Regions from separate parts of the Chryseobacillus diguaensis genome, predicted to be linked through region 1. Evidence: riboswitches for the same ligand, from Rfam matches in the RefSeq annotation. Region 1 holds a riboswitch; each other region holds the start of a gene.
What was found. A riboswitch is a leader RNA that binds a small molecule or an ion and turns the genes downstream of it on or off. The one in region 1 is predicted to bind S-adenosylmethionine.
Positions count from the first base shown of each region.

Region 1 (10,540 bases):
TCAGGGGACAAGTCACAAAACAAAGACAACATTCGCCGTCATGTTAAGGATACAAGCTATATTAAAGGCGTTTCTACCATCAATTTTGAAGAAATCGCCAAGAAGCAGATATTCAAGGCAATAACCAATAGTAAATTGACATCACTAAAAGTACTAAGGGAAGCCTATACGGAGCTTAAAAATCGCATTGGACGTATTCCTGAACTATATGACTTTATTCAGCATAACTCGATTGATCCAGTCGTTATTGTAGAGGAGCATTTCAATTACTATCAATTTCTAATGAAAATGAAAGAAAAGGTTCCTGTTATCACAGAGTATGAAAGTAAGGTACTCACAATGCTTTCATTAGAAGTACTAAATGGACAACGGCTACATGAGATTGTATTGATAGAACTCTTAATGAAGCATAAAAGAGTAAGTATCGAAATGTATACGGATAAATTACTTGAACTAAATTGTCAAATTAGTCCTGAGAAGCTTACTTCTGTTCGTCGAGTATTCGATCTATCCTTCTTTACGAAAGTTATTAGTAAAAAATACGGGGATATACCTATCGTTGTTGCGGAAGAGGCATTTTTTACTTTTGGTCAGTCAGTGAAGGAAAGCCTTCGAACGAATTCTTATTTTAGAAGAATAGTAGAGGATATTATAAAAAGTGCTAAGGTAAAGACAAAAGCCTATCGATGTGATCAGCCGCTTACGATTAACCAGAAGTATTCTCGTAAGGACGTCTGTAAGCTCTTAAATTGGGAGAACGATGAAAGTGCTATTGTAAATGGATATAAAACAAAGCATCAAACATGTCCTATTTTTATTACCTATCATAAAAAGGCGGATATAGATGAAAGTATTAATTATAAAGATGAGTTCCTTAGCCAGGAACTCCTAAAATGGGTAACTAGAAGGAATAGAAAGTTGGATTCGAAGGAAGTAAAGGAGATCATTCATGCCGATGAGAACAACATTAACCTTCATATCTTTGTGAAAAAGGAAGATGGGGAAGGTAGCGATTTTTATTACTTAGGAAAGGCCCATCCTGATAAAACGAATATCAAGCAAAGTAAGATGATCGCTGATGGAAAAGAGCTTCCGGTTGTTCATGTTCATATGGTGATGGAGCAGACGATTGATTATAAGATTTATGATTATCTTGTTAATGGTGAAGAGCAAGCTAATTAATATGGATAAAATACAAAGAGGCCCAAAATCGGCCTCTTTCTAATTTTCCATTATTCCTTCGCACCAACTTCAAAGGCACCGGAATTCAGCCATTATCTTCTTTCTTCTGTTCACAAGATCATACATCTGTCCCATTCCTCATTCTCCTTTCCACAGCCAATACTTTTCTGCGGCGCTATTGTTCGCTTTCTGTTCCATTTCAGAGCAAGCTTAAAATATGCAGCCGGCCTTAAGCTTAAGCATTTGCAGTCCTTCTTTCCGGAATCCTCTCTTCTTTGCCAAGAATTTGATCCAATAGTTTACCTGCTTCCTGGGCAAAAGCCGCACTGTCCCTTTGTCTTGGACGCGGCAATGAAACGGGCATGTTCAGGGCTGCTTTCCCTTCGTCGATCACAATGACCCGGTCAGCCAGCGCGATCGCTTCCTCAGTATCATGTGTGACCAAAAGCGCTGTAAAACGATTTTCCTGCCAAATCTTTTCGATTAAACGCTGCATTTCAATTCTAGTCAGGGCATCTAAGGCTCCAAGCGGCTCATCCAAAAGCAGAATAGAAGGCTCATTGATCAGCGCTCTTGCCAGCGCCACTCTTTGCCTTTGGCCGCCTGACAAAACAGTTGGCCAGTCATTTGCCCGGTCGCGGAGGCCTACTTTTTCAAGCGTGCTCAGCGCTTTTTCTTTCCAATCGCCTTTCAAGCCTGTGCCGACATTCTGAAGAACAGTTTTCCACGGAAAAAGCCGCCCATCCTGAAACATCATCCTTGAATTTTTGTTCAGCCCCTTCAGCACTGTGTTATTAACCCTTATTTCGCCTTCATCCTGCCTTTCCAGTCCAGCTGCGATTCTCAGAAGCGTGCTTTTTCCGCAGCCGCTCTTTCCAACTATGGCGGCAAACTCTCCGGGTTCCAGATCCAGGCTGAAATTTTTCAAAACATCATGGCTTCCAAACGATTTTTTTATGCTTTGAAGCTGGAGCCTCCCATTGACTGTCATCCGTCACCCTCCTTATTGATAAGATGGATGCCATTTCAGGCATCTTTTTTCGATCACCTTTGCAATGAAATCAGACAGCTTGCCTAACAGAGCGTATAACAGAATGCTAAGCACCACGACATCCATTTGAAGGAATTCCCGTGCGTTTGCTGCCATGTATCCAATCCCCGAGTCAGCTGAAATAGTTTCCGCTACGATTAAGGTCACCCACATGATGCCAAGCGAGAACCGGATTCCAACCAGTATCGATGGAAGCGCAGCCGGAAGAATAATTTCCCGGAAGAGCGCAAACCCGCTCAATCCATATATTTTCGCTGCTTCAATAAGTCCTTTGTCGATCGTTTTTAATCCATGGCATGTATTCAAATAAATAGGGAACAGAACCCCAATGGCCACCAGGAACACCTTGGCTTCCTCGCCGATCCCGAACCACAAGATGACAAGCGGGATCAGCGCCAGGTGGGGAATCGTTCTCAGCATCTGAAGAGAAGAGTCGAACAGCTTTTCCGAAACGGCGGATAATCCGTTCAGGAGTCCCAGCAAAAAGCCCGCACTCCCGCCAATGATAAAGCCGATCACAGCCCTTTGTGTGCTTGTGCCGATATAGCGGAGAAGTTCGCCGGTGGATCCAAGCTTAATAGCCGCTTTTACGACATCGCCCGGGGCCGGCAAAATCCTCGAGGAAAGAAAGCCGAACTGTGACAGGAGCTGCCAGACAACGATAAAGGCTGCCGGGACAGCCCAAGGCAAAAGCTCATTGAAATTCATACGTTTTGCTGTCATGACCGGTTCGCCTCTTTTTGCTTCGGATAATGGGAATTCGCTATGATCTCGCCAAACGGGCTGAAAAATTGGCCGCCGTTTTTCTCAGGCTGTGCGAGATGAAGCTTTGGAAATAACAGCTCGGCAACTCTGTAGGCCTCCTCCAGATGGGGATACCCTGAAAGAATAAAATGTTCAACCCCAAGGTCTTTGTATTCCTCTATCCGTTCTGCCACTTCATCCGGGCTGCCGACGAGGGCTGTTCCCGCTCCGCCTCTGACAAGTCCGACACCGGCCCATAAATTCGGACTGATTTCAAGTGAATCCCTCTTACTGTGATGAAGAGCGGCCATCCGCTTCTGACCCACTGAATCAAAACGGGCAAATACTTTTTGCGAAGCCTCGATGATATTGTCATCTGCATAGCGGATCAGATCGTCTGCTGCTTCCCACGCTTCTTGAGAGGTTTCGCGGACGATGACATGAAGCCTGATGCCAAAGCGCACCGTCCTTCCAGTTTTTTCAGCAGCTAGTTTGACCCTATTGATTTTTTCCGCCACATCTGCCGGCGGCTCTCCCCATGTCAGATATACATCAATGTGATTGGCCGCAGCCTCAATGGCCGGGTCGGAGGAGCCTCCGAAAAATAAAGGAGGATATGGCTTTTGAACAGGCGGGTAGAGAAGCTTGGCTCCCTTTACGTTAAGGTGCTTGCCGCTGTAATCAGTCTCCTCGCCGGCAGATACTCTTCTCCAAATATCCAGAAACTCATTTGTTACCTCATATCTCTCGTCATGATTCAGATGAATCCCGTCTCCTGCAAGCTCAACAGGATCACCTCCCGTCACCACATTGATCAGTATTCGGCCGCCGGACAGCCTGTCAAAGGTAGCTGCCATCCGTGCCGCTGCTGACGGCGAGATCAGCCCCGGACGGACGGCGATCAAGAATTTCATTCTTTCGGTGACAGGAATAAGCGAGGATGCTGTCACCCATGAATCTTCACAGGACCGCCCTGTAGGCAGTAAAGCACCGGTATATCCCAGTTCATCCACCGCTTGTGCAATTTGTCTTAAGTATGGAAAAGTAATGGCCCTTCCCCCTGTACTCGTTCCTAAATACCTGCTGTCACCATGAGTCGGCAAAAACCAATAAATATTCATTGGATACCCCTTTCTATTTTTTGCTTTCCGCTGCTTCATTGACGTCAATCTTTACCGGTATCAGCTTAAGATTGTAGAAGGAATCAGCAATTTTCTGCTGCTGGGCGAGAACCTCCGGCTTGATTTCTTCCAGACCGTATTTTCTTCTGTTAATTGTTTTCTCCAGAGCGGAAACACTGATGTTGATTTGAGGCGATAAAAATTCCGCAGCTTTTTTAGGATTGTCCTGGACCCATTGATCTGTTTTCCGGAGCTCTGCGAAAATGGTTTTTTGAATGTCAGGATGCTCGGCGGCAAATGTTTTGTTTGCCAGTAAAAATTCGCGATTGGCCACAAGTCCCTCGCCATCCTGCACTATTTTCACCCCCAGTTTTTCTTCTGCATTTGCCAAAAATGGATCCCAGATGACCCAAGCGTCTACACTGCCGCGCTGAAAAGCACCAAGTGCATCAGAAGGCGGAAGATAAACCGTTTTCACATCCTCCGGTTTTAAATGAGCTTTCTCCAAGGCTTTTACAAGCAGGTAATGCACGTTGGATCCTTTATTCAGCGCAATTTTTTTGCCCTTAAGATCCTCCAGGCTTTTAATTTTGGAGTCCTTCGGCACGACAATGGCTTCCCCTTTAGGATTGGATGGCTCATTCCCTGCATAGACAAGCGGTGCCTTTGCTGCCTGTGCAAATACAGGAGGAGCTTCTCCTGTATGCCCAAAATCGATGCTCCCTACATTGAGAGCCTCCAAAAGCTGCGGACCTGCCGGAAACTCAGCCCACTTCACGGAATAGCCCTGTTTCTTTAATGCCTGATCGAGATTCCCCTGTGCCTTTAAGATGTTCAGTGTCCCGAATTTCTGATAACCAATGCGGATTTCTTTCCCCCCGGCTGTACCTGCTGCCTTTTCATCGTTTGCCTGGCATGCGGCCAGCAGCATGAAGGCGGCCAGGGCGAATAATGCGTAGGAATGCTTTTTCACTACCATCTGCTTTCTCCCCCTTTTTTTATTAGTTCTGGCCTTTTTCTGTCCTCTTTCAAAAAAAGAAGGCTCCATAAAAACTATAAAATTTTATTAGAATGCAAAACAGCCTCCAAAAGGGAGGCTGTTCAACCTTCCCTCTTATCTGTGCAGGAATTGGCACCGTTCAAAAAGTGGTTGCCGAGGCTTCATTGGGCCAATCCCTCCGCCTCTCTTGATAAGAGTTTAATTGTTTTGCTTGAAACACATGTTAATACACAGTAATCCGATCTGTCAACTTAATATTCAAAAAATTAAAAATTAAGCCAAAAGTCATTTTTTATAATTCCAAGTTGACTTATCGGTTAAATCGTATTTAGAATAGGAATATCCATATAATAAGCCGATCGGTTAACCGAAGGCATTTTATTTTCCAACCTGGAAATAGAGTGCCTTTTTTTATCTTATTCTTAATGAAAGGCAGGAGCGGCTATGGGAAAAGTTGATCAGGAAAAGAAAGAATACCTTCTGTCCATTCTTGAAAAGCTGGAATACGGCTCACTGTTTATCACCATTCATGAAGGGGTTATCACTCAGTTGGATATCCATGAGAAAACGAGATTGATTAAGAAAAATCCGCAGCCTAAGAATAGACAATAAGTTATGAAAGGAGACAAGGGGGGTTGGGTGAAGAACTGCATTTTCCAGATTTGAAATTTCAGCAGTATTGCAAAGAAAAATACGGTGTCAACAGAGGGATTTATAATACTATTGAAGAATGGCTGTACAGCAGAGGAGCTTATGAAATCCTCAAAAGAAGGAAATGGCTGCTTCTATTTCTCGAATTCGCAAAAAGCAGACAGCAGAATGAACAGGCTCTGCAGCTTTTTAAGATCGGCAAGGGCGAGCTTATTCCTTCTCTTGAAGTCTTTTACAAGCGGTTTGTAAAATCGGCTTAGCAGCCAGCATCACCGCGACAGCCACTTATGAAGCGGTATGCTGAGCAAAAGACCGATAAAAAACTGCGCGGCAGCTGTCTCAAAAAGCAGTTTTAAGGAGAAAATGCTATACCTTTTTTATTACAAAAACAACATATTAAAATTAGTAAAAGCAATTAAAAATTTATATCCCCTCTTATAAGACTTGAGCTCATTATTAGCCCTTTTAACAGTCGATCAGAGGGGATTTATTTAATTAATTGAATCCCTTGGCAGATCCATCATTACTTTTAGTCCTTCGCCACCAACCTCAAAGGCACCGGAATCTTTTTCTCTATCTTCTTCCCACTTAGTACATCTTTTCCTGCTTTCACAGCCAGTGACCCAATCAATTCAGGCTGCTGCGCAATGGTGGCTTCCATCTTTCCTGCTTTAATGGCGTTGAGTGCATCATCATTTCCATCAAAGCCGATGACCATAATGTCTTTACCAGAGCTGTTAATAGCCTGGATCGCACCTAATGCCATTTCGTCGTTGTGGGCGAACACGGCCTTGATGTTTGGTTTGGCCTGGAGGATGTTTTCCATGACGTTTAAGCCTTTTGTGCGGTCGAAGTCGGCTGCCTGGCTTGCTGTGATGTTGAGCTGTTTGTCCGCGACGTTGTGGAATCCTTTTCCTCTTTCGCGTGTGGCTGATGCCCCTGGTACCCCTTGGAGCTCAGCTACCTCTGCATTTTTCCCGAGCTTTTTCACTAGGTAGTCGCCAGCCATTTCGCCGCCTTTGATGTTGTCAGAGGCTACGAGAGTTTTGACATCTCCTTTTTCAGCGGAGCGGTCAAGCGTGATGACAGGGATCCCGATGTTGTTTGCTGATTGTACCGCTGATGAGATCGCGGAGGAATCTGTTGGATTTATGAGCAGCACATCTACGTTTTGCTGCATCAAGTCTTCGACATCGTTAATTTGCTTCGCTGAGTCGTTTTGGGCATCCACGACCTTTACCTGCATGCCGAGTGCTTTCGCTTCTTTTACGACGCCATCCTTTAATGAAACAAAGAACGGGTTATTTAAGGTAGAGACAGATAATCCGATTTTAATATCCTTTAGATTCTTTTTCTTCCCAGGCTTTGCCCATTCCGGTGGATCAAGGGAGCATGCGCTTAAAAGCATGAGAGATAATGCGACAAGTATGACAAGTGTTTTTTTCATAGTAGCCTCTCCTTACGCTGATTTATTTCGGTCGAGCAATACGGCAATGATGATGACAATCCCTTTTACAACCATCTGATAGAAGGAGGAGACGCCAAGCAGGTTCAAGCCGTTGTTTAACGTTCCGATAATTAAGGCACCGATCAGTGTGCCGGCAATTCTTCCTTTACCGCCTGACAGGCTTGTCCCGCCAAGGACAACGGCTGCGATCGCATCCAGCTCATATGACGTGCCGGCTGTTGGCTGCGCTGAGTTCAACCTGGAAGTGAGAATGGATCCGGCAAGGGCTGCGAGTAAACCGGACAAGCCGTAAATCATCATTTTCACACGAGGCACTTTAATCCCGGATATAATTGATGCCTTTTCGTTCCCGCCAATGGCATACGTTCGTCTGCCGAAAGGTGTTTTATGAAGAAGGACATAAAGAATGACAAAGGTGAAGATCATCGTAATTGCGGGAACTGGGATGCCGAAGAAATAGCCGCGTCCAAACAACTGGAAGAGGTAATTGTCTCCGAGACCTGTGATTGGATTTCCGTTTGTGAAGACAAGCGTGAGTCCTCTAAACAGCGTCATTGTTGCGAGTGTTGCGATAAACGGTGCCATTTTTCCTTTAGTGATTAATAGGCCGTTCACCATCCCCATGATTCCGCCAAGGATTGTTCCGATGAAAATAGCGAGAATGGGATCAACGCCTGCAATGATCATGCCTGCGGATAGAGCGCTTGATAGGGCGAGAATAGCGCCGACAGATAAATCAATGCCGCCGGTTAAAATAACAAACGTCATGCCAAAGGCGATTAAGGCATTAATGGCCACCTGACGAAGCAGGTTAAGGATGTTCAATGGTTCTAGAAAGCTTGGATTTAATATCGAAACGATAAGGACTAATAAAAGTAAACCGAGCAGCGGGCCAAGCTTTTGCGTGATGGACTGAACACTGGCTGCTTTTTTAGGCTGTGTGCCTTCGATGATTGTTTTCATGTTATAGACCTCCTGTAGCTAATGACATAATCTTTTCCTGATCAGCTTCTTCTTTTGGCAGATTTCCGGTCAGCTTTCCTTCATGAACAACAAGGATCCGGTCGCTCATTCCGAGTATTTCAGGGAGCTCAGAGGAGACCATAATAATCGCGACTCCTCTGTCCGTCAGCTCGTTCATCAGCTGATAGATTTCTCGTTTTGCCCCGACATCCACACCGCGTGTCGGCTCGTCAAGGATCAGAAGCTTTGGTCCAATCCCGATCCATTTCGCAATGACGACCTTTTGCTGATTTCCTCCGGACAGGGTGCTGACCTTTGCAGCGGCTGAAGCGGTTTTGACAGAAAGGCGCTTGATCAGCATGTCTGTAAAATCAGCCTCGCTTTGGTCGCTGATGATTCCATTAGGGGCAAAGCTGTACAGCGTAGGGAGGACCATGTTGTCTTTAATGGAGAAATCAAGGATTAATCCTTCTGTTTTTCGGTCTTCTGTAATAAAGCCGATTCCTGCTTTTACTGCCTGGTCTGGCGTTTTAATGGAGAGCTTTTTTCCTTCGAGCCAGATTTCACCGCTATCGAAGGAATCAACCCCGAAGATCGCTCTCATGATTTCGGTTCGGCCTGCTCCCATGAGACCGGAAACACCGAGAATTTCACCTGCATGCACGGTAAAGCTGATATCCTGAAAGGCGTCCTTTTTTGTAAGCGATTTCACTTCAAGGGTGATGGGTCCTTCTTTGAAGCTTCGATCAGGGAAGCGGTCATTCAGCTCCCGGCCGACCATTTTTTTCACGACATCATTGAAATTCGTTTCTGGAATCGCCTTTGTGTCAATTATTTTCCCGTCCCGCATGACGGTAATCCTGTCACAGATTGCAAAGATTTCTTCCATTCGATGAGAGATGTAGACGATCGACACGCCTTGATTTCTGAGCGAGTTCATAACATTGAACAGCTTCTGAATTTCGCGCTCCGTCAGGGCAGCTGTCGGTTCATCCATGATCATGACCTTGGCATCTGTCATTAAGGCCTTCGCAATTTCAATCATCTGCTGTTCGCCGACGGAGCAGCTGCCAGCCGGTTTATCAAGCGGAATCGAGACGTCGAGCCGGTCGAATTGTTTTATGGCAAGCGCCCTCATTTCTTTTGTCTTTAAAAAGCCGATAGGGGATCGCAATTCTTTTCCGATAAACAGATTCTCAAGCACCGTCATATCCGGCCAGATATTCAGCTCCTGATGAATAAAGGTAATACCGTTTTGCTCGGCTTCCTTTGGATTGCTGAAGACGATTTCCTTACCATCTATATGGATGGTCCCTTCATCAATGGAATGAAGACCTGTCAAAAGGTTCATCAAGGTGGATTTTCCGGCTCCGTTTTCCCCCATGAGAGCGTGAATCTCTCCTTGCTTTAAAGGGAAGTCAACTCCCCGCAGCACCTGATTGCTTCCAAATGCTTTGTGAATGTTCTTCATTTGAATGTCCATTTTTTCACCTCATTTATTTAGAAAAGGCTGTTTTCGCCAAGATTGCTGCTATTCGTAAAAGCCTTTATCACCCGTTTAGTCTAGCTTCGGGGCATCTTTTCTTAAAGTTCTTGCCTTATAGCTGGTTTGTTGAACGAAATATAGGATCATGAGCAACAAAGTTTAAGAAAAGAGCCTTAAAAGATTACACCTGCATGTAAAATACAATTGGCATAAGGTGTGATTTCACCTGTTCGGATAATAGCCTTCACGTCTTTTGAAAGGCGCTTCAATTCTTCATGAGAAACTGTTTCGATATCGGTATTTGTAAAAAAAGAGTCTAAAAAGGCTTTTGCAGCAGGGTTGGCATGTTCGATCTCAGAAGCAATGGTTACTTTTTCAATGACCATATCTGATGCCACGGCATGGACGACATCTTGAAAGGATGGCGTTCCGGCTGTGAGGGCAAGGTCAATTTTATGAACACCGTCTGGAACAGGCAGACCGGCATCCGCGATCACAATGGTGTCGGTGTGGCCAAAGTCAGAGAGTACCTTGGCTATATTGCTGTTGAGTATCCCGTGTCTTTTCATTTTTCACAGCTCCTTTTCTACTTCAGCTCGTGTTGGCATTCCGCCTTGTGCTCCGAACTTCGTAACTGAAAGGGAGGCAGCGCGATTGGCAAACCGGATGCTTTCTTCAAGGCTCATCCCTTCTGAGATCGCAACGGCAAATCCGGCATTGAAGGTATCGCCGGCTCCTGTTGTATCAACAGCTTCAACCTTAAAGGAAGGAACGGTCATTTCTTCCATGCCATTATAGAAACGGGCACCCTTGCTGCCTTCTGTGATCAGCAGTTTGTTTGGAAACTGCTTTAGTGCATCGGTAATCGAAATTT
Region 1 is NZ_JBMKNV010000006.1:178,153-188,692, reverse strand. Features, by position in the region: gene ACOT8F_RS12085 (DEAD/DEAH box helicase) at 1-1,182, shown strand, start outside; gene ACOT8F_RS12080 (ATP-binding cassette domain-containing protein) at 1,418-2,173, opposite strand; gene ssuC (aliphatic sulfonate ABC transporter permease SsuC) at 2,186-2,956, opposite strand; gene ssuD (FMNH2-dependent alkanesulfonate monooxygenase) at 2,953-4,098, opposite strand; gene ACOT8F_RS12065 (sulfonate ABC transporter substrate-binding protein) at 4,112-5,077, opposite strand; SAM riboswitch class I at 5,210-5,295, opposite strand; gene ACOT8F_RS12060 (DUF2292 domain-containing protein) at 5,543-5,710, shown strand; gene ACOT8F_RS12055 (hypothetical protein) at 5,734-6,009, shown strand; gene rbsB (ribose ABC transporter substrate-binding protein RbsB) at 6,279-7,196, opposite strand; gene rbsC (ribose ABC transporter permease RbsC) at 7,209-8,180, opposite strand; gene ACOT8F_RS12040 (sugar ABC transporter ATP-binding protein) at 8,182-9,663, opposite strand; gene rbsD (D-ribose pyranase) at 9,840-10,235, opposite strand; gene rbsK (ribokinase) at 10,239-10,540, opposite strand, start outside.

Region 2 (10,540 bases), on a different contig from region 1:
ACCATATTTTGATAAAAAAAATCCTTTTAGGAGGCTGCTGATTTGAATCAGTACAATCCTTTTTTATACGCAAGTGATGATAAACGTTACCATACATGGAATTATCATCTTCGCTGCCATTTTGGCCACAAGGTATTTAAAATAGCTCTTGACGGCGGATTTGACTGCCCTAATAGGGACGGCACAGTCGCTCATGGAGGCTGTACTTTTTGCAGTGCGGCAGGTTCCGGTGATTTTGCTGGAAACCGGGCTGATGATCTGCTGACACAATTTAATGAAGTAAAATTAAAAATGCATCATAAATGGAAAGATGGAAAGTATATGGCGTACTTCCAGGCTTTCACGAATACTCATGCACCTGTTGAAGTACTGCGTCAAAAATATGAAACGGTGCTTGGTCTTGAGGATGTAGTTGGTCTTTCTATTGCGACAAGGCCTGATTGCCTTCCGGATGATGTCGTTGAATATTTGGCGGAACTGAATGAGCGAACTTATTTATGGGTTGAACTTGGCCTTCAAACGGTTCACGAAAAAACAGCGAACCTTATTAACAGAGCCCATGACTTCAATTGTTATAAAGAAGGCCTTGAAAAACTCCGCAAGCATGGTATTCGTGTCTGTACACATATTATTGACGGATTGCCGATGGAAGATGAAAAAATGATGATGGAAACGGCAAGAGAGGCTGCAAAGCTCGATGTCCAGGGGATTAAAATTCACCTGCTTCATTTGCTTAAAGGCACTCCAATGGTTAAACAATACGAAAAAGGGATGCTTGAATTTTTGTCCTTTGATCAATATGTGAGTCTTGTCTGCGATCAGCTGGAAATATTGCCTCCTGAGATGATTATTCACCGAATTACCGGTGACGGGCCAATCGATTTAATAGTAGGCCCAATGTGGAGTGTGAACAAGTGGAGTGTATTAAACGCTATTGATGAAGAGCTGAAGAAAAGGAACAGCTATCAGGGCCGGTATTACAACCTTGAAAGGACTGGCGTTTAATGAAGCTTGATGGCATTCTTCCTTTTTGCAGAAAACTCTTGTCATTAGCTGTTTCTGAGGGAGACATCGCGGTTGATGCTACTGCCGGAAAAGGAAATGACACATTATTTCTGGCAAAACTTATAGGTGATAACGGACATGTTTACAGCTTTGATATTCAAAAAGAGGCGATTGATGCAACAAGAGAAAAGCTCGTTTTAAATAAATTGGACCACAAAGTGACTCTTATTCAGACCGGACATGAGAACGCAGCCGAAGTCATTCAAAAAGCGCATGCAGGAAGAGTTGCTGCAGCTGTTTTTAACCTGGGCTACCTTCCCGGCAGTGATAAGTCTGTCGTTACAAAGCCAAATACAACAATACAAGCGATACGAGAGCTTTTCCGTTTAATGAAGCCAGCAGGAATGATTGTGCTCGTGGTTTATCACGGCCATACAGAAGGACAGGCCGAAAAAGAAGAATTGTTATCATATGTACAGGAGCTTGATCAAACAAAGGCACACGTCATGCAGTACGGATTTATTAATCAAAAGAACAATCCGCCTTTTATCATTGCCATCGAAAAGAGAGGATAAAGAGGCGGATGATGCAAAACGATAGGCAGTACCTGGCTGATGGAAGACATTCCACAGCTTTTTGCGTTTTATTGTGATGCTAAGCAGGTTTAGCATATATAGAAGGAAATTCAAACAACTATTCCAACATAAAAATTATTAAGGGGGTGTTTTTATGCCATCCATTATAAGCCATGAAGAAGCCATTATTAAGTTATTTTTATCCTTCGCAGTCGGATTAATCATAGGGTTTGAAAGGGAAATCAAGAAAAAGCCTTTAGGATTAAAAACAACCATTATTATCTCGGTTAGCTCCTGTTTGCTGACATTAGTATCCATTGAGTCAGCCTATACCTTTGCAGAAGCCTATAAAAGTCCGATGGATCCTCTTCGTCTTGCTGCCCAGATCGTTTCAGGTGTTGGTTTCCTCGGTGCTGGTGCTATTTTAGGAAGAACAATGATGTGATCAGTGATCAGCGGCTTAACAACGGCTGCCATCGTTTGGGGCGCTGCAGGCCTGGGCATAACGATTGGAGCCGGTTTTTATATAGAAGCCGTTACTGCGACCATTATGATGATTCTTTCCATCGATTTGCTTGCACCGTTCCTAAAAAAATTTGGTCCAAAGACGCTAAGGCAAAAAGAAATGAAAGCAAAAATATTCGTAGGTGAGGAAAAGAATATCCAAGATGTCCTTTTTGAACTTAAAAAAGAGAATCTGAATATAAAATATATTCGGATCAGAGATCAAAAGGATGATCTGGCAAGAAAAGTTGAACTTGCACTCATGACTGCTGAAGACCTTCATACTTCTGAAGTATACGAGAGATGGGTGTTCTTTCTGTAGAAATTGAATTGGCTGGATAATGCCCTTTCCAAAATACAAAAGAGGACTGACTCTGTTTGCGTGCAGAGTCAGTCCTTTTGTTTTTCTGTGCTAAAAAAAGCACATGGATAGTTAAGAGCTTTTTTTCGATGAGAACTTCTGTATGGTTCTGTAAGCTCTTCCATTCAAATAAAAGAACAGAGAGGTGGTACCGCCATGCCTTAAAAGTCTTCGGGCAATTTTGTTAAGATCCCTTTGCCCTGCTACTTTATTGTCTGATAAATATACTCCAAGCAAGCCCCTGTTAATCAGCCTGTGAAAGCTTTCATGAGGGATGCCTTCCAGATTTGTATCAGCCTGACTGATAAAATGCTGCATTCTGTCAATCATGTCTTCGCGTGTTGGATAATAGCTGCAGAAGTTCAGATCACCGCCGATCCGGTCTTCTTCCTCATCAATTAAATAATCAAGCAAAATATGCAGCCCCTGAATGTAAGGGAAATAGCTGTCTCTGATTTTAAGAGCCATATCTTCATTAAATGACTGCTGGAAGGCATATGCAACTAAACAGAAAATCCCTAATGTCGAACCGGCGCATGCGGAAAATTCGTACCATTCCATAGCAGGCAGCTGCTTTCGATGCCCTTCAAACCAGTTTTCCAGACGGGGAACCCGTTCTTCAAATGTAACATGCTTATGTACCTGAAGATCACAATAATAGCCGGAAAGCTCAAGCAGATGGCTTTTAATCAGATCGTATTCAGGAAGATTCCTTAGGATCCGCTGGCACGTTGAAACGAGATCATTTAAATAGCCGCCATCATTTTGCTCTGTTCGGAATTGATAAAAATTTTTTGTTTCAGCACCGCACGTCAGAGCATCCGGCATCGACTGATGAAGCATTCTAAAATCGACAGGATCAAGACTTGTACTTCTGTCACATAAATTATCGAGATAATCACTGATGGTCTGATAAGCAACAATAAATTCAATGCACTCTCTCAAATAAGGGCCAGAAAGAATGGCAAGAATACTTCCGCCCTCGCAGTGAAAGCTTTTAGAATCTATACTTGCCAATGCCTGTTTTCTAAGCTCCGGGTCGGGAATGCTTTCAGCCTTTTCCCTCCAATTTCCGAGATATTCATGAACAATCGGGAATACCTCCCTATAGACTTTTGTCATTAACCCAAGAGGATTCCCCGGGATATTCATACTTATTCACTCCATTCACTTTCCGGCAAGTGTGAATCTGCAAAATGCTTTGCCATGTTAAATACTTTATCACGGTCAGGTTCATTAAAGATCTCGTGGTAGAAGCCTTTCCATTCTTTGTAGGACTTTTCCAGAGCATCCAGCCGGTTAAACCAGGATCTGACTGCCATTTTCTCTACTATTTTATCATCTCCGCCCTGCATAAGCAGAACCGGGACATCAGGAAAGTCTTTGATTTTTGTATGAGCTTCTTCGATAGCTTTTACTAATTCCCTGTACCAGCGCACTGAAACCTTGGTAACGTACAGCGAGTCATTTTCATCCTCATCACGGATTGATTTATTGCGGGTCGCAATATCGATGCTGAGTTTCGAATTCAGTCTGAAAGAAGGTGTAATCATATTCAATCCTTTTGACAGTAAATCAAGCGCAGGGTTTGGTTTATTGACAATTCCGAGGCATGGGGATGAAAGGATCACTCCGCTCAGCAAATGATGTTTTTCCTGAAGAGACCTGATCACAATCAATCCGCCCATGCTGTGCCCGAGCAGGAACACGGGGAGCTCATATTTGCCGGCCTCTGTAATCCAATCATTCACTTCTTTTATATATTCATCAAAAGAGTCTATATGGCCTCTTTGCCTTGTGGACGTACCCTGGCCGGGAAGATCTCCCATAATAATATGATATCCCGAACAGCGCCACATCTCAATCAGCCATCTGTATCTTCTATGATGTTCTGCTGCTCCGTGTACGGCAACAATTACACCTTTCGGGCGTTCAGCCAGCCATTTCCACATCGTATCCACTCTCCTGCTGTTATAAATTTTCTGCTGTTATTAAGAGCGTTTAACTCTTATGTAAATCTCTTTAAAAGCAAATGATTTTACGGTTTTCCTTTTAAGAGACACCTGATATCCTGTGTAAATATTTGCTATTATAAAGAAAGCATCACAAATTTGAAAGGAATGAATATTCAAATGATCTATCCTTACAAAGGAATCATCCCCAAAATTTCCGATTCAGCTTACATTGCTGACTTTGTCACTATTACAGGGGATGTTGAAATTGGTGATAAGTCAAGCATTTGGTTCAACACAGTGATCAGGGGAGATGTGGCCCCTACCATCATCGGAAACCGCGTTAACATTCAGGATCAATGCTGCCTTCATCAAAGTCCTGATAATCCCCTCATTATTGAAGACGAGGTTACTGTGGGCCACCAAGTCATCCTTCACAGCTCCATTATTAGAAAGCATGCTCTTATCGGCATGGGCTCCATTATTCTTGATGGTGCCGAAGTAGGCGAGGGTGCTTTTATAGGTGCAGGCAGCTTAGTTCCTCAAGGAAAAAAAATACCTCCTGGCACCCTGGCATTCGGCAGACCTGCCAAAGTCGTCCGAACCCTGACGGAAGAGGACTTAAAAGATATGAACCGGATCCGGCAGGAATACGTTGATAAAGGACAGTTGTATAAAAACACCAATTCTATAACTCATTCTTCATAAAAGGCTTTATGTTTATGTTATCATTGCCGGATGATTCATAAAATAAATCACCGGCTTTTTTAAGCCTCTTTTCTTAAGCTTTGTCGCTCATGATTCTATATATAGTCCTTGAAACCATTGGGATGGCAAAAACTTTTAAAAAAAGATGCCCCGATGCTAGTCTATATGCGTGATAAAAGCATGTACGAAAAACAACAATCTCTGCGAAAACAGTCTTTTTTAAAAACGCTTCATAAGACGAAAAACATAAAAAGAAACCCTTTTTACTCTTCTCTAAAAATTTTTAAAGAATTTGCAAAGAAATGATTGGAATTCTTTACAATATCTTATTATTAACTAAATATTTCTAACTTACAATGATAAGAAAAGGGGTAAAGGAGCATCTATGATGAAGACTAAACTCATTGCAAACATGTATCATTTTGAATGTAGACTGTTTCGCAGCTTGAACCGTCATTTTGACCGTAAAGCTTTGAATTTTTACTTCAGGAATATTACTCATGTCGGCGGAGCTGCTTCAACCATTTTTGTTTGTCTCTTCCTTATTATTTTTACTTCAGGAGCGTTGCGTTTTGCAGGAATCGCGAGTGCAGCAGCTCTTGCGCTCAGCCATATACCAGTTGCCATCGTGAAAAAACTCTACCCGCGCAAGCGTCCATATATCACACTTCATGAAACAAAAGTTCCTGCAAATCCTTTGGAGGATCATTCATTCCCTTCTGGGCACACTACAGCGGTTTTTTCAATCGTTGTCCCGCTCCTTATGTTTATGCCCGGTCTTGCTATTGTTCTGATCCCGCTTGGAATTAGCGTTGGCCTTTCAAGGATCTATCTTGGCCTTCATTACCCGTCGGATGTTCTTGCAGGTTTCTTACTGGGAACTTCCACAAGCATGTTAAGCTTTTTGGCCGTAAGTCAGATTATTTCAAACCAGATGTTGTCCTAAAAAGAGATTTGGTCCGATCTTAAGCTCTGGGGGGATTCAATTGAAAATAGCATTATTTACAGATACGTATGCTCCTGATGTTAACGGAGTTGCGCGTACATTAAAACGGTTCACTGATTATTTAGATACAAAGGGACATGAATACAAAGTTTTCGCTCCTGAAAGCACACAGGAGTCCCTTTTTTCCAGTCATATTCACCGATTTGCCAGCTTCCCGTTCTTTTTATATCCGGAATGCAGGGTAGCGTGGCCCAATATGCTTCAGGTCAAGGCAGAGCTTCAGAAATTTCAGCCTGACCTCATCCATATAGCTACACCCTTTAACATCGGATTCTGCGGACTGCACTATGCGAAAAAATTGAATATCCCAGTTGTAGGCTCTTATCATACAGATTTTGATCAATACCTTGACTATTATGATTTGCAATTTTTCTCGAAATTTTTATGGAAGTATATGCACTGGTTTCACAGACCGTTCCAGAAAATTTTTGTTCCCTCAATGGAAACAAAGGATCAGCTGAGAAAACAGGGTTTCCGCAATCTTCATATTTGGGGCCGCGGGGTTGATTGCTCCCTATTCAAGCCCGATTTTGAAGATCTTGATCTTCATCATGAATACGGCATTAAAGAAAAATATATTTTAACATATGTAGGCCGGCTCGCTCCTGAAAAAGATATTGAAACACTGATGAAGATATCCCATCAGCTCCCGGCATCCATGAAAGACAAAGTTCATTGGGTCATTGTCGGAGATGGTCCTTCCAAGACCGAGATGGAAAAGCAGGCGCCGGATAATATGACCTTCGCCGGTTATTTAAGCGGCAAAAATCTTGCGCGACTGTACGCGGGTTCTGATTTATTTGTATTTCCATCTCCAACAGAAACCTTCGGAAATGTTGTACTGGAAGCTCTTGCCTGCGGAACGCCAGTTGTTGGCGCAAATTCAGGCGGTGTAAAGAACATCGTACAAGAAGGCAGAACCGGTTCATTATGCGAACCAAGAAATGCAGAAGATTTCATTCAAACAATCGGCCGATTGCTGGGCAATGAAGGTCTTCGTAAGGAAATGAAATATCATGCCAGAAAATATGCTCTCTCACAGACATGGGACCAAATTTTTGACGGACTTTTAAAAGAATACGAAGATGTTTTGATTGAGCTTGATGAAGTTCGTTATGCGTAACGCCATTATTCCAAGCTTATATACATGATCATGTTTCAAAAAATGACTGTTTAGAAAAAGCCTCAGGCCGTATTACATTGGCTAAAGGCTTTTTTCGTACCGGGAATATTTCAGTGGACTCAAAAAAGCCCGGGAATTTTTTTCCCAGGCTTTTGGATGTAAGACGATTATTTAACGGAAGCAAGCAGTGCTTCCACTTTGTCTGTTTGCTCCCATGGAAGATCAAGATCATTACGGCCAAAATGTCCGTAAGCTGCTGTTTGTTTATAAATTGGACGGCGAAGATCAAGCATTTTGATAATGCCTGCAGGACGCAAGTCAAAGTTTTCGCGAACTGCTTCAACAAGCTGCTCTTCAGTTGCATTTGAAGTACCAAAAGTGTCGATCGAAATGGAAACAGGCTGAGCAACCCCAATGGCATATGCAAGCTGAACTTCACACTTGTCTGCTAGACCTGCTGCCACGATGTTCTTAGCTACATAGCGTGCAGCATAAGCTGCTGAACGATCAACCTTAGTAGCATCCTTACCAGAGAATGCACCGCCGCCGTGGCGAGCATAACCGCCATAAGTATCTACGATAATTTTACGGCCAGTAAGACCAGCATCCCCTTGAGGACCTCCTATAACAAAGCGGCCTGTAGGGTTAATGAAATACTTTGTATTTTCATCAATCAACTCTGCAGGAACAACTGGTTTAATCACATGCTCTTTCAGATTCCGCTGAATTTGCTCCAGGCTTATTTCAGGGTGATGCTGAGTAGAGATAACAATTGTATCAATACGAACAGGCTTATCGTTCTCATCATACTCAACTGTAACCTGTGTTTTACCATCTGGACGAAGGTAAGGAAGAATCTCTTCTTTGCGTACTTCTGTAAGACGGCGAGACAGCTTATGAGCTAATGAGATTGGAAGAGGCATCAATTCTTTTGTTTCGTTGTTGGCATAACCGAACATTAAGCCCTGGTCTCCTGCACCGATTGCTTCGATTTCAGCATCTGTCATTAGTCCTTCTCTTGCTTCAAGAGCGCGGTCCACTCCCATTGCAATGTCAGCAGACTGTTCATCGATGGAAGTCAATACAGCACAAGTTTCTGCATCAAATCCGTATTTTGCCCGAGTATAGCCGATTCCTTTAATTGTTTCACGGACAATTTTTGGAATGTCAACATAGGTTGTTGTAGTAATTTCTCCGCTAACGAGGACAAGGCCAGTTGTAACGGATGTTTCACAAGCTACACGCGCATTCGGATCTTTTGCAATGATGGCATCAAGAATGGAATCTGAAATTTGGTCACAAATTTTATCCGGATGTCCCTCCGTAACAGATTCTGATGTAAATAGACGGCGATTTTTTGTCATTCTGTTTCCTCCTTTGACTCATTTATTTTGGTTACATGATTTCTTGCTGAGACGGAACTCATTCCCTTTTATCTTTACCTTTTAAACGATCTTTCTAAAATGAAAAGTTAGATTGAAACGTCTGGTTATAATTTGGAATCAGATAAATCCTTGAGCATTTTTCATCTAACTCTTTTCTGCAAAGCTTGCCTAACTGCTTTGTAAGAAAAGAGAAGTACAAAAAAATCCCTTCCTAAAGAGGAAAGGGATTGTAGTCTGCCTTTCGCTCTTATCGTTCAAGGCCTGTTGCCTTGCCTCAGATTAGCACCTTTGCCTGAAAAAAGGCTTTTTCATTGGCACACACTATTTTTTGTGCTGCCATTCCAAAGCGTTTTTTTTCGATAACCAGGTTGCTGGGTTTCATAGGGCCTGTCCCTCCACCAGCTCGGGATAAGAGAATCCGTTCAAAGTCATATATTACCCCAGAGTTCTGTCAATTGTCAACAAAAAATGACACGCCCTATTTTTTTTAGAAGGTTCTATTAAAAGAGAAATTTTTAAAGGTTTTTCTATGAATTTGCAGAAAACATTAATGAGATGATTTATTATATAAAACATAAACCTGTCCCAAAAACCAATTAAACATGGGATTTGATAATTAGTCGTACCAAATGAACAGCTTTGGCATAAATCGCATTAATTAGTATAGATTATTCACTTAAATGTGTTATACTATTTATGAGTAAATGACCAATAGTGCTAATTATTGGTACAAATAGGATTAGAGCAGTGACTACCAAGCAAAGGAAGGGTATGTGGATGAATACAATTACAATCACAAATGAGCTTGCACAATTACTATCTGGAGAAAATGTTTTTCACAACTTATCTGTACCACAGCTCGTTGAAAAGGTTTTATCCAGAGATGAAGCTGTTCTGACCTCAACTGGAGCTATTCGCGCAACTACAGGCGCTTACACTGGGCGGTCGCCCCGTGATAAATTCATCGTTAAGGAAGCTTCTGCAGAGGATAAAGTTGACTGGGGTACAGTAAACCAGCCGATTACAGAAGAGGCTTTTGAAAAACTGTATATCAAAGTTGTCAGCTACTTAAAGGAAAAGAATGAGCTGTTTGTATTTAAAGGTTTTGCAGGTGCCGACGAAAGATACCGCTTGCCGATCCAGGTTGTGAACGAATTTGCCTGGCATAACCTTTTTGCCCATCAGCTTTTCATTCGTCCGGAGGGTGATGATCTGCTTAAACATGAGAACCCTTTCACGATTATCTCCGCTCCAAACTTTAAAGCAGATCCTGAGACAGACGGAACAAATTCAGAAACCTTCATTATTATCTCCTTTGAAAAAAGGACCATCCTAATTGGAGGGACTGAATATGCAGGAGAAATGAAGAAATCCATTTTCTCCATTATAAACTATTTGCTTCCTGAACAGGGAATCATGCCGATGCACTGTTCGGCAAACGTTGGCCAGGAGGGAGACGTGGCCCTTTTCTTCGGACTTTCCGGCACAGGCAAAACAACACTCAGTGCTGATGCCAGCCGCAAGTTAATCGGAGATGATGAGCATGGCTGGTCAAACAGAGGCGTTTTCAATATTGAAGGCGGATGCTATGCGAAATGCATTAATCTTTCTGCTGAAAAAGAACCGCAAATTTATAATGCCATCCGTTTCGGTTCTGTTTTAGAAAACGTGGTTGTGGATGATGATTCAAGAGCGGCTGATTACGATCATGTTTTTTACACAGAAAATACTCGTGCAGCCTACCCTCTTGAAGCCATTGATAACATCCTAAAGCCAAGTGTTGCAGGCCATCCTTCAACGATTATCTTTTTGACTGCTGATGCCTTCGGAGTACTACCTCCAATCAGCAAGCTGACGAAAGAACAGGCTATGTACCATTTCTTGAGCGGTTATACGAGCAAGCTTGCAGGTACGGAAAGAG
Region 2 is NZ_JBMKNV010000003.1:709-11,248, reverse strand. Features, by position in the region: gene mnmL (tRNA modification radical SAM protein MnmL/YtqA) at 43-1,005, shown strand; gene mnmM (tRNA 5-(aminomethyl)-2-thiouridylate-methyltransferase MnmM) at 1,005-1,580, shown strand; partial or broken gene ACOT8F_RS05145 (MgtC/SapB family protein) at 1,735-2,406, shown strand; gene ACOT8F_RS05140 (tetraprenyl-beta-curcumene synthase family protein) at 2,518-3,597, opposite strand; gene ACOT8F_RS05135 (alpha/beta hydrolase) at 3,600-4,397, opposite strand; gene ACOT8F_RS05130 (gamma carbonic anhydrase) at 4,578-5,105, shown strand; gene ACOT8F_RS05125 (phosphatase PAP2 family protein) at 5,494-6,051, shown strand; gene ACOT8F_RS05120 (glycosyltransferase family 4 protein) at 6,092-7,234, shown strand; gene metK (methionine adenosyltransferase) at 7,402-8,598, opposite strand; SAM riboswitch class I at 8,864-9,034, opposite strand; gene pckA (phosphoenolpyruvate carboxykinase (ATP)) at 9,397-10,540, shown strand, end outside.
Region 2: it holds a riboswitch for S-adenosylmethionine, as region 1 does, so the genes downstream of both, metK (methionine adenosyltransferase) here and ACOT8F_RS12065 (sulfonate ABC transporter substrate-binding protein) in region 1, are expected to answer to the same signal.

Region 3 (10,540 bases), on a different contig from region 1:
TTTGTCTTGCCCAGCTTAAGCTTAGAAAAAACTATTCGGAAGAACCTTTTTTTAAAGTAAAATGGGCACCCTACACAACAATTGCTGCAAGCCTCGCACTCTTCATTATCTTTATTTCTTTTGTTTTTAATAAAGATAATCTCATTGGAACAACCGTATGTCTGATTATTTTGGCTGTGCTGATTTCCTTTTCTTTCTTGTACCGGAAAAAGAATAACAGCCTTTCATAGAAAAAAGGAGCTGACTCTGATCAGCTCCTTTTTTGCGTTTATATTTTAAAATAAGGACTGTTCAGTCCTCTTATAAACATGCCGTAATCAATCACTACTATGTCATTTTCTTCTGATAAGGCGACGTTTGCCAGCCGCAAATCGATCGGGATAATTCCGTTCATTAAGAATTTTACTTCCAGCTCAACTAATGTCCTTACATGCAAAAGTGTAAGCGGGACTTTGCGGCACATCTTTTTCATGATAATCCAGCCATGACCTGATTCTATAACCTTACAGAGATTCGGCTTAACATGCCTATTGCAGCTTTTATATATTTGAGCTTCTGTTTCATTACTTTTATAACCCCACTCAGAAAGCGCTACTTTCAGGACAGTCCCATTATTCAAGTCATATACAATACGGTTGAAACCATTTCCAATAACAGGATATTCCAGTTTCAATACTTGTTTGGAAACTTGAAGCTTTTGATGAATAAGCCGATGCTGTCCCATTTGTGCAATCCAGGCGTGAATCGAGCTGATTTGTTTAGTCGTAAGAATCCTGCTCTGATCATTTTGCTGCTTCGGGCTGTTTTGCTGAATTCGTCTTCTGTATTCCTCTTCTTCATTCACAGGGTACATTCCAGACGTCCCTCGCCTTCTGCCATTAAATACTATAGTATATTTTTGTTTTGGGAAGTTGGCAGGGCTGATCCTAGACCATACTGGAGGCTTGCTTGCCAGGTAGATACAAGTATCAGTGAAAAAAATCGATTTCAATAAAATTTCCTTGTCTCTATAACGAAATAAAGCTGACTCGCAAATACGGCTAAAGAACGGAATATCGCAAGTCAGCCGCTTCAAAAAGCTGATATCATTACTTCCCCTTTATTCAGGAATGCTCTTCAGCTTCTTGGCAATCTCAATAAATTGTTTCAGCTGGTTGCTGATTCTTTCTTCAAGGTCTGCTTCATTGATCGGCTCAAGCGGGCTGGTTTTATCAATCTGTGGATCTGTCAGGTATACGCCTCTCAAAATGGTTTGGGCATGCAGTGCTGCAAGCAATGGCTTAAAGGAATAGTCAATTGCAAGCAAGTGTGCCTGGCTGCCTCCGATCATTAATGGTTTTTCTTTAAGGGCATCCCGGGGCAAGAGATCAAGCAAGGTTTTTAATACGCCGGAATAGGCCGCTTTGTAGACTGGTGAAGCAATGATTACACCATCTGCCTTTTGGATGCTTTCAGCAATTTCCCTTACAGTTGGATGATCGTATTCTGCCTGAACCAGCACCTTCGGATCCACATCAAGAACTGAAATTCCTCTCACTGTATGGCCATCGCGTTCCAATTTATTCTTTAAATGATTTAATACAATTGTTGACCTGGATTCAAAATAGAAGGGCTTCCTGAAATAGTAACAATTTCACTCATCTGCCTCTTCCCCTTTTGCGAAATTAGCATTTCTTGGTATAGCTGCCTTATGACAGTAAGCTAATTGGTGAACGATCCTTTGGCTGAAGTAATCTTCTGAGAAATGTCTATGCGCTGATTTTTCAATTCAATTGCTTTTTCTTGAAGCTTTTCTTTTTCATAACGGTCAAGCTGCTGTCTTAATTGACCATAAATAGCCAGCAATTGTTCATTAATCTGATCAAATCTCTTCCATAATTTCTGTTCATGTTGCTCTTCCAATTCTTTGATGACGAACTGATCTGCCAGATAAAGCTTTTCTAAAATCTCTTCCTGCCACTTTTCATCCCCTGTATTTTTAGCATGTAAGTACAGATCCAGATAATCATTTGTCCAAGCTTCTTTCGTTTGTCTGAAGTTTTTCACTGTATTGACCTCCTATGAATATAAGAAAAAACCTCTTCATAAGAAGAGGTTTTCTATTCAGAAAGGTCCTCCCCTTATCTTCCAGAGCATGCGCTCTGATGGATTTAGCACCATTCAGTCTTAAGACTGTGGTTGCTGAGGCTTCATAGGGCCAGTCCCTCCGCCTCTCTGGATAAGAGATTTTAACGTTTTTAAGTTATATGAAATTTTACGCAGTTTATTCCAAGATGTCAATACATTTATGCCATTTTTTCTTTCATTTCCCTCATCATGTTCATCATCATCGTTGTCATTTCATCTGATTCCTGCATTTTTTTCATCATCATGTCCATGTCCATTTCACTCATCATGTCCATTTCTTTCATCTTTTCCATCATCATGCTCATCGTTCTCATTTTGCCGAGCATGTCTTCCATCATTGTCATCATCATCATATTCATCATCATTTTGTCCATGTTCATCTTCCTCTCAAAAAGTGATCAGAATCGTCCATTTACAAGGTTCCCTTAATAGGGAATTTTAAACATATGAGGTGAGCAGCTTCTTCATTCAATGCTTGCTGAAAGGGAAGAAATGAAGACTTTATAAACGGAGATTTTTTCATCTGCAATGGTGATGCTGTTCCTTACTGTTCAACGAAGTTCAATGCAAGTTCTTTTATAGAAGGTCCTTCTCATGAACTGAAAGTGAATGGGCTGGCAATGCAAGCAAAGGTCTTAGCTCCTGCTGCCACTGAAACAAAGATTGCCCAGCATTCAATTTTAGATATGGATGATTTTTAATACGGGGTTGCTGAAGTACCATACTGCAAAAGAAATGCTTAAGTCATGCTTGATCTTCATGATAGTGAAAAGGTTGTTGGGATTGTCGACGTGGAAACCTATGAATTCCAATTGAAAAATCCTATTTATCCTAATGTAACAAGGTCAGTTACAAGAGAGTAGGACAAACAGACCTGTAGCATAGATAGTTAGCTGCAGGAATTTTCTTTTTAAAAAAATTTCCCGTTTCCGGTATATTTCTCCTAAAAGAGGGTATTAATCCATGGAAGAATTAAACGTTGAGGGAGAATAGGAAAATGAGTATAGCGATTATTCAAGTGAAAGAACCGCTTACGGAAGAAAAGATTAATATGATAGAGTCCAGGCTTTCTCAGACAAATGGAATTGAAAGAGCGTTAATAGATGTGAAAACAGGCAGTATCCGAGTTGAATATGACGGGCTGAAAATTGTACCTGAACTCATGATGGAAGCATTAAGCAAGCACGGGCTGGAATCGGAGGAACTTCAAAACGTTTAAGGCTCTACACTTAAATTTTGTTGCATTTTTCTCTATATAAGACAATTCCGAACAAGTAGCGAGCCGCGAATTGTAAGAAAAGATGCCGCGAAACTAATTTTATACTTTTTATAATCACATATGAATAGCAGCAATATTTTGTGAAAACAAGCCATGTATAACCAAAGTGCCGCCTTTAAAAGGCGGCCGTTTTTATTTGAAAGATCTTCCCTTTAGCTGCTCTAATTCTGGTTTTTCAGTATATCTTTCCTTAAATGATTCATACTAGAAACCAGAATAGGAAAGGAGTGTTCCTCCAATGAATTTTCAGGAAGATGAAGTTCAGTTAGACGAACATGGTAATTACATTGTTCCTCCAGCTAAAATGAAAGAAGTACTTGATTATGTTACCCAGTTAAATAACAAAGTAGATGAAATGCGAGTCAGCATGGAGGAAAAAATTTCTTATTTGGAAAATGGTACTGACTGGCAGACGATAAGCAGAAAAGCTTTAATGAAAAGGAATTACCGGAAATAAGGAGGTCAAACACCTTTCGCATTTTTTTCCATCAATTCAGCAATTGCTCTGCTGTTCTCGCTTCCGATCTCTTTCAAATGCCTGGCCACTGCCAATTGACGATCAGCAGAATGATTTTGACTCAGCTTCCACTTGCCTTCCATCCGGTCAATTTTAAGAATAAAACCTGTTATTCCCTTCATCATACCATCTAAATAATGAGAAGGAAGATTTTCCATTTTATACGGACTGCTGGCATCTTCGTATTTTGACACGAGCATTGTTAAGCTTTTTTTGAGTTCTTCAGGATCTGTTATAAGCACTATTTTTCCATACACGTGAATACTGACATAATTCCAAGTGGGCACTGCTTTATGCGTTTCATACCAGGATGGGGAAATGTAGGAATGCGGTCCTTGAAAAAGAGCCAGAACCGTTTTATCCAGAATCCCTCTCCACTGGTCATTCGCTTTAGCAAAGTGACCATATAGACACCCGTTTTCTCTATCCAGAATGAGAGGGAGATGAGTCGCCACAGGTTCATCTTCAAAATTAGAAATAAGTGCTGCAAATCCATTTTGTTCCATAAATTCGTAAATAACATCTGCCTTCTCTATTTCAAAATCCTTCGGTATATACACTGTTATCCCCCATTTATCACTTATTCAAATACCATGAACGCTTGTTTCAACGGTGTCCCATTTGGCGCTGCAGCTTCTTTAAACTCAGCTTTTTCCAGCAAATGGATCAGGAGTTCGTTTGAACTCGGCAAATTATAGGTTGTTTTATGATAGGATATTCCAGGCGGAAAAACCTCATTCAGCAAGTTCAATAGGATTTCCTGTTTATTATCCTCTGTTTCACTTACTTTGCATTGGTATAATACCACTGCCGAAAGCTTCCCATCTTCATTAAACCTTCTTTGATAAATGGCATATCCAATTTCCTTCTGTAAATCATTCTTCACGATAACCGATTCTCCGCTGCACAAAAAATTCCAGCGTGTTTGCCATGGAACCTCTGAATCATAAAAGGACAGCTGTCCCGCTTCATGTGGTATGCCATAGTGTTTAGAGAAGACTTTAGAGGCCTTGAACACATTATCCGGCATAGCACCTTTATGTTCAAAAAATAAAAGTGTATCTTGAAATTTATAACCGCAGCGCTCATAAAGGCGGATGGCCTTTTTATTAACACTGAATGCTTCAAGACTTGCTGAATCCACCCCTTCTTTTTTATAAAGCTCGAGGGTTTTGTTAACGAGCACTCTTCCTACTCCAAGGCTGCGGTAATTCACCGCTACACTTGTTCCTCCATTCCATGCTCTCTTTTTTCCATTTATCCTCTTTATTGCATTTAAAATAATTCCCACTGGTTCGCCTTGATCAAAGGCCACAAAGGAATAATCAGGAGATAATCCCATTTGACCCATCCTGCTGATCAGCTGATCTGCACTTAATTCGATGGGTGTGTAATAATCTCTAAATCCCTTATTCCAAGCTTCTAATGCTTCTGCAATCGTACAATGGCTGAATGGCTTTATTTCAACTGTTTGAAGTGTTTCCATCGTTCTTCCCCCATGGTTATGACAGATTTTCATTACCTATTCGACAAGGCTCTTTTCTTAAACTTTGTTGTTTTTTCATGCAATTAAGTGAATATAGATCATGAATACACCTGCGTATTTTAAGAAAAGATGACACAAAGCTAATCTTTATACGTGTTTTAAGACCATACGTTCAGCAACAATGTTTGGCACAGCCTTCGACAAAGAACAGAGAAAATCCTTACACATACAAGATGCTTTTAAAAAATTTCTTTACATTCCTTCTTTCACTTCCTTCTTCGTAAACAGAATAAAGAAGAACATATAAAGAGAAACAATGGCGAGGAAAATGGTAACCAGCTCAATAGCTAAATGATCCATAATTCCCCCTGTAATGAGCGGAAGAATGATACCTCCTATTCCCCCTGCTGCAATAAGGATACTCGTATTACGATCTGTACTGCCTTTTAACATCTCAGTTGCATAGACAAGGGAAATTCCAAAAATACCTGCCATTAAAAGACCCGTTAACCCAATGATCAAATAACCCGCCCATAAATTGGTAACAAACGATAAACTAGCCATAAATATGGCGGCACCGATGCAGCAGACAGCCAAATACACGGAATAAGTAAACCTTTCAGCGAGATGACCGGAAAACAGCCGGCCTATAACCATAGCCGTCCAGAAAAATGTCACACTGAAGGTTGCCAGAAAAGGAGCTGAGCCGAGCTTTTGGATAAGAATAGAAGGCAGAAAGTTCATAATACTGACTTCCATACCGACATAAAAAAGAAAAAAAAGTACGAAACCTGGCAAATAGGCTGTTTTTCCGTAGTGAATAGGCTGTCTTTCTGGCTGTTCTTTCTTTTCTTCTGCATTCTCTGAAACAACACCTTGTAAAGAAAGCTTCAGCCAGAATATCACGAGCAGTAACGAATAGATGAATAAAATCATAAAGGAGTATCTCCAGTAGCCGGTTGCCGCAAGCCAGCCAGAGCAGAGCGGCATCACAAGGGCTCCTATTCCAAAAAAGACCTCAAGTCTGCTGAATACGACTGCCTTTTTGGATTTCACGGCATCGATAATATAGGATCCTATAAGAGGTTCTGTAAATCCCGCTCCCATCCCTGTCAGCATGGCAAGAACAAGGCATATTTCCCAAGGCAGCAATAGGCTGAATCCAAGCTGAGAAATGCCTATAGCAAGCAGAGCCAATAGAATCAGCTTTTTTCGTTCCACTTTTTTAACAAGTATTGATGCTGACATGACCCCAATAAAAAAGCCAAACGACTGCACCGCGATGATTAATCCTCCCGCAGAATAACTTTTCTTATAATAATGAAGAAATTCTGTCAGCACGGAACCAAGAATAATATTGGCAAGTCCTATAAGAAGATAAGTAAAACAACTGATCCAGATTAAACGCTTCAAATTCAAAATCCCCTTTATGGTATGTATTCCTTTTCCCATCTACAAAATCAGCGAGATTACAATTGGGAGTGCGATCAGGCTAAGCAACGTGCTTAACAAGGTTGCACTTGATACAAAATCAGGCTTGGTATTAAATTGGAGAGCATACATCGTTGTATTAGCCGCTGTCGGCATTGCTGCGGTAATGACCATAATTTGTTTAATCATGTGATCTACAGGCAGAAACAAAGCAATAACAAAGGCGATCATCGGTGAAATAGCCAGTTTAATCACAAGTGAATAAGCAATCCGTTCTTTTTCAAGCTTCTTCAGAGAAATATCAGCCAGCTGCATACCAAGGATGATCATAACGGTTGGAATTGTGGCATCTGCAACCATACTGATCGCCGTATAAAAATCAGTTCCAATTTTCACAGAAAAAAGCTGACACAAGAGGCCGAGAATTGCCCCATAAACAATTGGCATTTTCAGTACCTCTTTCAAAGGAGATATTCTATTATCCTCATCAAGACTGCCTTTTGCAGCAAAGTACAAACCAACTGTGCACATGATCAGCTGCTGAATGACCATTAATATAACGGCATAATTCAAGCCAGCCTTGCCGAAAACAAACAGAACGACAGGAGTTCCATAGTTTCCGTTATTCATAAATGACGAGGAAAGGATCGAGCTGCAAATGCTGGAGGAGTCCCATCCCCTAAAAAATCCGATCCCGTAATTGATCAGAATCAGGAAGAAGCAAAGAAGAATCAAAAACACTCCAAAATAAACATAATTCCATGAAAGGCTGTTCTGATTAAAGGTCCGGAAAGCGAGAACGGGTGTCATTAAAAAAAGCGCCATTTTTGAAAGACTCTTAATATCAAAGTCCATCAATTTTTTACCAGCGAAACCTAAAAGAAAGATACAGAAAATTGGTAGAACAACAAGGACAAATTGCATAAAACCGGGTCACCTTCAAAGTATAGAGTAAACACCATAACAAATCTGGCATTTCCATTTAAGTATATAGAAAAAATCTCCATTTGTTCATTGTTGCGGTCTTAAATTCAGTCTTTTGGAAATGAAAGGATATTTCCTGGTTCTTGTCGAAGGTTCTTTTAATGAAGGCTGTTTTCGCAAATATTGCCGCTATTCGTATGGACTAAAGAACACGCATAAAGATTAGCTTCGTGGCATCTTTTCTTAAAATTTGCAGGCCGGGTTTATAAAAATGGATGGACGACTATGGTCTCCAAGAAATATCTGAATACAGGTGAATAATGAAAGAAGAAGGTGAATCATGGGATTCATCTACTTCTTTCATTCGTTTTTCATTCCCCGGAGCTATTTAGCCATGATCTCTTTTTGTAATAGACAATAGAATATGCAGAATGATGAAAATGAATCAGCTTGAAAACACCATTCGGTTCTTCATTTAAAATAGTATAATCTTTCCCATTGTAAGAGACTGTATCTCCGTATTGAGGCCGCTGTTCTTTTTCCTCTCGTTTAAAAATAGGAGTAATAGGTGTTTTAGCATAGGCATACCTTCTTACCTTTCGTGATTTTATGCCTGCTAAATACCCTTTTTGATCCATCTTCACACTTTTCCCTGTAAATAGGTGAAAAAACAGGCCATCCAATTGGACGGCCTGTTTTTGCGCTGCTTCTTTTCTTTTATTACTGAATAAACTCTCCTACTATTTCATATGAACGGAGGCGGGCTTTGTGATCAAATATTTGAGCATTGACCATCATTTCATTAGCCTGTGTATCGTTTAAAAATAATTGGAGCTTCTCTTTTATCGTTTCAGGACTTCCAACAATGGAAGATCCGATTCGCTGCTCAAGAAGGCTTTTTTCATATTCGCTTGCCATATCGTTAATATTGTCAACTGGCGGCTGAAGCGGTCCTGGATTATTGCGAAGCAATTGCAGGAATTGCTGCTGCATGGATGTTGCAAGTCTGCCTGCTTCTTCATCCGTTTCAGCTGCAATAACGTTTACTCCTACCATAGCATATGGCTCGTCAAGAACTTGTGAAGGACGGAAATGCTGATGATACAGCTGCAGGGCAGGAATCGTATTTTCAGGAGAAAAATGGCTTGCAAAAGCAAATGGCAGTCCCAGTTTTCCAGCCAATTGAGCACTGTAGCCGCTTGAACCGAGCAGCCAGATCGGAATGTTCAGCCCTTCTCCTGGAATGGCTCTGACATGCCGTTCAACAGATGGTTTAAAATATGTCCGGAGTTCTTCCAGCTGATCAGGAAAATCTTCCCCGTCACTTCTGCGTTCCCTGCGCAATGCATAAGCTGTCAGCTGATCAGTACCTGGTGCCCTGCCAAGTCCAAGATCAATTCTTCCAGGAAATAATGACTCAAGTGTTCCGAATTGTTCTGCAATAACGAGCGGTGCATGGTTTGGCAGCATGATGCCTCCAGAACCAACCCTGATTGTTGATGTACCAGCAGCAACATGGCCAATAACCACAGACGTTGCTGAGCTTGCTATTCCAGGCATATTATGATGCTCTGCCAGCCAATAACGGTTATATCCCCATTTTTCAGCGTGCTGAGCAAGATCTAATGTATTTTTCAAACTTTCTGAAGCTGTCCCGTTTTCAACAATCGGAGACAAATCGAGTACGGAAAAAGCAATATCCTTCAGTTGTTTTCCTGATTGATTAGCCATTCTTTCAACTTCTTTCTGCTTAAATGTATATACAACTATAGTTTATCAATTGTTCTTGCTTACCCAAAATATTATGATTCAAAAACAAATTGAAGATTCTTATAAGTGTCTGCCAAGATTATTGAATTGGACTAATATATAGAGAAAAGGTGAGTCTTTATGAATGGCGTCCCAACAGTAACTGGGCTTAATCTTATTAGCCCAGCGAAGGATGACCCTGCTTTCTTGAACTTTACATCCCTAAGCAGGTTATGTTAACATGGAAAACGTTTTTGACAAGAATGCCCTCTTCCAAAATTAATAAAACAGACATTGGAACTTGTCAAAAAACTTAAATTTTATCAAAAGATATATTTTTTTGGAAAAGGATATATATCTTTTGATAGAAACGGATAAGTTAAGTGGGAATGCTGCCATTATTCTAATTGAACGATTTCTTTTAGAAAACAAGCGGGAATTCCCATACATAATTTTACTCAACAAACAATAATAATTCATGCGAAACCAAGAGCTTGAAAATTTCCATTAGGAGGAGGATGCAGGCTTAACCCTCTTCATGTGAGGAGTACACATTGTTGGGTTACATTTAAGGAGGAACTACATGTCTAATAATCAAGGCAAGTTTAAGAAAACCATTTCGCTTTTGGATTTAACACTGATTGGACTTGGGGCCATTTTTGGATCAGCCTGGCTCTTTGCGGTGAGTAATGTTGCATCACAAGCTGGTCCAGCAGGAAGCTTTTCATGGATTATCGGCGGGGTTATTATTCTTTTAATCGGGCTGGTTTATGCTGAGTTGGGGGCTGCTCTTCCAAGAACAGGCGGAATCATCCGTTATCCGGTCTATTCCCATGGGCCATTGGTTGGTTATTTGATTTCATTTATCACGATCGTAGCATACACGAGTTTGATCTCTATTGAGGTAACTGCGGTTCGACAATATGTTGCGTTCTGGATCCCGGGCTTAACTATTAAAGGATCTGAATCTCCCACAATTTTGGGCTGGATGCTCCAATTTATTATGCTGGCGCTTTTCTTCCTTTTA
Region 3 is NZ_JBMKNV010000005.1:34,868-45,407, forward strand. Features, by position in the region: gene ACOT8F_RS09605 (amino acid permease) at 1-230, shown strand, start outside; gene ACOT8F_RS09610 (hypothetical protein) at 269-853, opposite strand; gene ACOT8F_RS09615 (NAD(P)H-dependent oxidoreductase) at 1,100-1,558, opposite strand; gene ACOT8F_RS09620 (hypothetical protein) at 1,702-2,046, opposite strand; SAM riboswitch class I at 2,118-2,225, opposite strand; gene ACOT8F_RS09625 (hypothetical protein) at 2,286-2,501, opposite strand; gene ACOT8F_RS09630 (hypothetical protein) at 3,125-3,346, shown strand; gene ACOT8F_RS09635 (hypothetical protein) at 3,645-3,863, shown strand; gene ACOT8F_RS09640 (FMN-binding negative transcriptional regulator) at 3,869-4,483, opposite strand; gene ACOT8F_RS09645 (GNAT family N-acetyltransferase) at 4,504-5,409, opposite strand; gene ACOT8F_RS09650 (MFS transporter) at 5,662-6,822, opposite strand; gene ACOT8F_RS09655 (AEC family transporter) at 6,862-7,764, opposite strand; gene ACOT8F_RS09660 (hypothetical protein) at 8,136-8,402, opposite strand; gene ACOT8F_RS09665 (LLM class flavin-dependent oxidoreductase) at 8,485-9,495, opposite strand; gene ACOT8F_RS09670 (APC family permease) at 10,097-10,540, shown strand, end outside.
Region 3: it holds a riboswitch for S-adenosylmethionine, as region 1 does, so the genes downstream of both, ACOT8F_RS09620 (hypothetical protein) here and ACOT8F_RS12065 (sulfonate ABC transporter substrate-binding protein) in region 1, are expected to answer to the same signal.